DNA from 2 places in the Agromyces sp. CCNWLW213 genome. Region 1 is predicted to be linked to the other one. Evidence: predicted binding sites of a transcription regulator. Region 1 holds the regulator's gene; the other holds the start of a gene.

Region 1 (3,110 bases):
TACCACCCCGACCAGAACGCCGGGGACGCCGCATCCGAGGCGAAGTTCAAGGAGATCAGCGAGGCGCACTCGGTGCTCTCCGACCCCGAGGAGCGCAAGGAGTACGACGCGGTCCGCGCCATGGGCCAGGGCGCGCGGTTCACCGCGCCCGGCGGCGGCGCCGGCGGCTTCGAGGACGTCTTCGGCGGCATGTTCGGCGGTCCCGGCGGGCGCGGTGGCACGCGGTACACCTCGACGCAGGGCGCGCAGTACGACGACCTCCTGAGCGGCCTGTTCGGCGGAGGCCGCTTCGGCCAGCCCACGGGCGGCTACGGGGGGTTCGGCGGACCGACGCGCGGCCGCGACGTCACTGCGACCACGACGCTCGACTTCGTCACCGCGACCAAGGGCGATCGCATCACGCTGCAGACCGCCGACGGCCGCGAGATCACGGTCAACGTGCCCGCGGGCGTGGCCGACGGCCAGAAGATCCGCCTGCGCGGCAAGGGGCACCCGTCTCCCGACGGCGGCGAGGCGGGCGACATCGTCCTCACCGTGCGCGTGCGCAAGCACCCCGTCTTCGAGCGCGACGGCCTCAACCTCCGCGTCAACGTGCCCGTCACCTTCGCCGAGGCCGCACTGGGCGCGACCATCCAGGTGCCGACCCTCGGCGGTGAGCCGGTGAGGCTGCGCGTCGCACCCGGCACCCCCAGCGGGCGCGTGCTGCGCGTGAAGGGCCGCGGCGTCGAGACGAAGAAGGGCACGGGCGACCTCCTCGCCGTCGTGCAGGTCGCGGTCCCGTCGCACCTGTCGAAGGAGTCGGAGGAGAAGCTGCGCGAGTTCGCCGCGCTCCTGCCCGACGAGAACCCCCGCGAGGACCTCCTCGCCAAGGCGAGGGGCGCATGATGCAGGTCGACGGCGAGAGCCCCCTGTTCGTGATCTCGGTCGCGGCCGAGCTCGCCGGGATGCACCCGCAGACGCTCCGCCAGTACGACCGCATGGGGCTGGTCTCCCCGAAGCGCACCGCGGGCAAGTCCCGCCGCTACTCGATGCGCGACGTGGCGCAGCTCCGCGAGATCCAGCAGCTGTCGAGCGAGGGCGTGAGCCTCGAGGGCATCCGGCGCGTGCTCGGCCTCGAGAACGAGGTCGCCGACCTGCGCCAGCGCGTCCGCGAGCTCGAGCGCGCGCTCGCCGACGAGATGCTCAACCGCCCGGGCCGGCGCGTGTTCGCGGCCGGAGCCGAGGGCGAGGTGGTCTCGCTCAAGGCCGGCACGCGCGTGCGCCGCGAGAACGCCGTCGTCGTGTGGCGGCCGCTCGAGCGGGGCTGAGGTCCCCGGGTCGGGCGGGTCGCGTCCCTCGACCACCGGCGACCGCCCTTCAGTCCGGCGCCGGCCCGAATCCCTCGCTGTCGCGATCGCGAGCGGCCTCCTGCGCGACGACCGCGTCGCGGTCCGACAGCCGCCGGAGCCCGGCGAGCGGCTGCGCCATCCGGTGGTTGCCGCGCAGTCGGGGCTCCGCGCGGTCGAGGAACGCCCAGTATCCGGCGGTGACCGGGCAGGCGTCGGGACCCAGGCGCACCTTGGGATCGAAGCGGCATCCGCCGCAGTAGTCGGTCATCTTCGAGATGTACGCGCCGCCCGCCGCGTAGGGCTTGGTCGCGACGACCCCGCCGTCGGCGTGCTGCGACATCCCGACCACGTTCGCGGGCATGACCCACGGCGTGCCGTCGACGAACGCGCCCGCGAACCAGTCCGTGAGGGCGGCCGGATCGACCGCGCGCTGCAGCGCCCAGTTGCCGAGCACCATGAGCCGCTGGATGTGGTGCGCCCAGCCGCGGGTGCGCACGTCGTCGAGCGTGTGCCGGATGCACGCCGCGTCCACGCCGGAGGTGTCGAGCGCCGCGAACGGGCGGGGGACGGGCCGGGTCGACTCGAGGCGGTTGTTCGAGCGCGTGTAGTCGGGGCCGAGGTGCCAGTAGAGGTGCCACATCCAGTCGCGCCATCCGATCACCTGCCGCACGAAGCCCTCGACGCTCTGCAGCGGCGCACGCCCGGCCGCGTGCTCGGCGGCGACGCGTTCGGCGAGGGCGAACGGGTCGATGAGGCCGAGGTTGAGCGGCACGCTGAGCAGCGAGTGCGCCATGACCCAGTCGTGGGTGAGCACCGCGTCCTCGTACGGGCCGAAGTCGCCGAGGCGCGACCCGATGAAGTCGGCGACCGCCTGCTCGGCCTCGGACTCCGTGACCGCGAAGCGCCGGGGGCCGTCGTCGCCGATGAGCTGCACGTGCCCGTCGGCCTGCCACCGGTCGAGGTCACGGCGCACCTCGCGGTCGAGGTCGTCCTCCTCGGGCCACCACGGCTCGGGCAGGCCCAGGGTGACGGCGCCCTTCGGCGGGGGCTGCCGGTTCTCGCGGTCGAGGTTGAAGCGCCCGCCCTCGGGCTCGGGCCCGCGCATCAGGATGCCCGTGCGCTCGCGCGTCCAGCGGTAGAAGTCCTCCATGCGCGGCCGACGACCCTCGCGCGCCGCCATCCACCCGGCGAAGTCGGCCTCGGAGGTGACGAAGCCCCGGCTCGGCAGCATCCGGATGCCACGGCGCCGCAGGGCCGCCCTCGCGGCCCACGACACGGGCGCGATCGCCTCGAGGTCGTCGCGCCCGTCGACGGCGTCGCCGAACCGCTCCACCTGATGGAACTCCACGCGGTCGCCGAGCTCGGCGGCGCGGTGGCGGATGGCGGAGAGGTAGAGGTGCGCCTTCCGCCGGTGCATCGGCCGCCGGCCGAACGCCGAGCGGGCCTCGACGAGCAGCATCGGCCCGCCGTCGTCGAACTGCGATCCGAGCTGCTCCGCGAAGATCCACCGGACGGTCATGGACGAGTCCGCTCCGCTCAGCGACCCCAGGCCGACGGAGGAGCCGGCACGACGGGCACGGGTGCGGTCGACCACCACGCGCCGTAGCCGTAGTGGCTCTCGGCCCACGGCGAGGCCCAGACGGCCCGCGCCGTGGCATCCGCCGACGTGCCCGCCTCGAGCGCGGCGACGATGTCGGCGTAGAAGGTGCGCTTCTGCAGGTTGGACGCCGCGTACCGGGCGGCGTCGACGAGGGTTCCGTAGCTGCCGAGGCCGCTGCCGCC
Region 2 (3,110 bases), on a different contig from region 1:
CTTTGGTGGCATCGCGGCAACGCTCTGTCTTGACCACTTCACCGATGAGGTGCTTCGCGAGTTGCTTCGTCCAGAAGCGAACGAGTACGAGTGCAGCTACTGCCAGCGAAAGGCCGGCGCTGACAACGAGCCGGCATTCGCAGTGCCGATGGACCTTGTCGGTGACCGTGTGTGGGAGGCCGCCACGTGGCTGTACGCGGATCCGGGATTCATCGAGTACTTCAACGGGGAACCCTGGAGCGAGGAGGCGCTCTTCGAACACAACGAGGTCCTCTACGACATCCTCGGCGACGCGGTAGACGAGGTAGTTGTCGATGACGTCATCGAGTCCCTTCGGGATGCCTCGAGCGACCGTGAGTACTGGGTGAGCAATGATAAGGTTTCGCAGTTCGCGCTCGGCTGGGGTGCGTTCGAAAGAACGGTAAGGACCGAGTCCAGGTTCATCTTCATCGGCTCCTCGGCGCGACCCGGATATGAGGACGAGCCACCTGCCCGCCTGGCGAAGTTCCTCAAGGCGTTGCTCACATATGTCGAGTCAGATCTCCTCGTGGAGCTGCCCACCGGGTCGAAACTCTTTCGCGGACGCATGACAGATGCCCTCGACAGACTGCGGTCAGACATCGAAGCGGAGCCGAGTTCGCAGCTTGGGCCAGCTCCGTCGCATCTCGCAGACGCAGGTCGCCTCAACGGCAAGGGAATCGGCGTGTTCTATGCGGCAGACGAAATCGACACCGCGGTAGGCGAGATAGCTCTTCACTCGCCGTACGACGAAGCGATCATCGGCGGATTCGTGACAAAGCGTCCCCTCCAAATCCTCGATTTCACGAGGAAGCTCACGACGCTCCCCAGCATCTTCGCGAGCGACGAGGAGAGCCGCACGCGCTGGCTGTTCGCGCGATTCGCGACGCACTTCACGGCCCGCATCACTGCGCCCGTGTTGCTTGATGGCCGACAGCTCGTTGATTACACGCCGACCCAGGTTGTGGCCGAGTACCTGCGGTACGTCCCCGAGACGCGCATCGACGGTATCGCATGGCCGTCACGTGTGAAGGCCGGGAATGGGAAAAACGTCGTGCTATTCCTGGGCCCGGGCGCCGATTTCCGGACTGACCCTCCCACAGAGGCCGAGCTGAACCGGGTGGGGGGTACCAAGTTGCCTACCCTCACGCTTTCACGCGACGACCTCACCGAGCACCGAGTGAAGCGGCGCGTAAAGGTGAAGCGGCTTCGACGGCCTGAGCCGGGCGAAGTCGACGACCAGCCGTACTTTATGCACTTCTAAATCTCGTAACCGGCTCAAGCCCAGGCACGACGGACTCCGCGCGCTTTGGCGTGACCGAGAAGGTGACATGTGTGGCTGGGTCGCGCCGACCCGCAGACAGATGTATCCGCCGAGCTCGCGTGGACCGATCGGTTGCGGGCGCCGGTCGGACTCGAGTACGGCGGGAATACCGGCGTCCCCTGGACGTTGAACTTGAGCGTACCCAACTCAAGTTCCCCCAGGAGGACCTAGGTGCCCGACAACTTCAACGAGGCCGGCGCGAGCTCGTTCGACGAGTTCCTCGCCCGCTACCTCGCGGGTGAGCAGGCCAGGCAGGCCCGGTCGATCGACCTCAGCCGGTTCCTGACCTCGCGCACCCAGAGCATCCTGCAGCGCGCCGGACGCTTCGCGCTCGAGCGCGGACAGACCGAGCTCGACGCACTGCACATCCTGCGCGTCATCGTCGAGGACGAGTCCGTCGCGCAGGCGATCACGCGCGTCGGCGCGAGCCCCGAGCGCATCATCACGGCGACCGAGGCGCGGCTGCCCGCGGCATCCGCAGGTCTCGACAAGCTCGACCAGCAGAAGATGAACGCGGCGACGATCACGCCGAGCGCGAGTCGCGCGCTGTTCCACGCGTACCAGGTCGCCCGCTCGAGTGGGTCGACGTACATCGACCCCGAGCACGTGTTCTTCGCGCTCGTGCTCGGCCAGGACGCCCCGGCCGGGCAGGTGCTGCAGCGCGCCGGCGTGACCGCCGAGGCGCTCGCGGCCGGGCTCGGTGAGCAGATCCAGCAGAGCGCCGGCGCCGAGGCGACCGGCACAGACGGTTACGAGCAGACGGATGCCGCGGCATCCGCCACCCCAATGCTCGACAAGTTCAGCATCGACCTCACCGAGCGCGCCATGAACGGCGAGCTCGACCCCGTGATCGGGCGCGCCGACGAGATCGAGCAGACCATCGAGATCCTCAGCCGCCGCACGAAGAACAATCCCGTGCTGATCGGCGAGGCCGGCGTCGGCAAGACCGCGATCGTCGAGGGCCTGGCCCGCGCGATCGTCGAGGAGAACGTTCCCGAGGCGCTGCTCGGTAAGCGGGTCGTCGCGCTCGACCTGCCCGGCATGCTCGCCGGCACCCGCTACCGCGGCGACTTCGAGGAGCGCCTCACCAAGACCATGGAGGAGATCGCCGAGCACCGGGGCGAGCTCATCGTGTTCATCGACGAGGTGCACACCGTCGTCGGCGCCGGCGGTGCCGGTGAGGGCGGCATGGACGCGGGCAACATCCTGAAGCCCCGCCTCGCCCGCGGCGAGCTGCACCTCGTGGGTGCGACCACGCTCAAGGAGTACCGCACCATCGAGAAGGACCCCGCGCTCGAGCGCCGGTTCCAGCCGGTTCGCGTGGGGGAGCCCTCGATCGAGGACTCCGTGCTCATCCTGCAGGGCCTGCGCCCCGCGTACGAGGAGCACCACGGCGTCACCTACACCGACGATGCCCTCCGCGCCGCCGTCGAGCTCAGCGCCCGGTACCTCACCGACCGCGTGCTGCCCGACAAGGCCATCGACCTCATCGACCAGGCCGGCGCGCGCCTGCGCCTCAAGCTGGGCGTGAAGGTGGATGTCTCCGCGCTCATCGAGCGGCTCGCCGAGCTCGAGGCCGACAAGAACGCGGCCGTCCGCGCCGAGCACTACGAGGAGGCGTCGCGGATCCGCGACGAGATCGCGAAGGTGCAGGAGCGGCTCGACGAGGCGACCGAGAAGGCGGCCGCGCAGGGGCGTGCCGTGGCATCCGGTTCGACGGATGTCGCCGACGCCACCGTCGTCGACGAGCCGCAGATCGCCGCCGTGA

The links. Region 1 encodes HspR, which represses chaperone genes until heat shock. Its sites were predicted from a motif close to AAGTTGAGTCNNNNNGACTCAACTT; they were not measured.
Region 2: the regulator HspR is predicted to act here: its motif matches at 1,472-1,496, upstream of WBQ80_RS06870 (ATP-dependent Clp protease ATP-binding subunit).

What each region holds. Positions count from the first base shown of each region.
Region 1 is NZ_JBBBDX010000003.1:125,303-128,412, forward strand. It holds gene WBQ80_RS07855 (DnaJ C-terminal domain-containing protein) at 1-885, shown strand, start outside; gene WBQ80_RS07860 (heat shock protein transcriptional repressor HspR) at 882-1,307, shown strand; gene WBQ80_RS07865 (cryptochrome/photolyase family protein) at 1,357-2,847, opposite strand; gene WBQ80_RS07870 (hypothetical protein) at 2,865-3,110, opposite strand, start outside.
Region 2 is NZ_JBBBDX010000002.1:558,142-561,251, reverse strand. It holds gene WBQ80_RS06875 (RES domain-containing protein) at 1-1,282, shown strand, start outside; gene WBQ80_RS06870 (ATP-dependent Clp protease ATP-binding subunit) at 1,514-3,110, shown strand, end outside.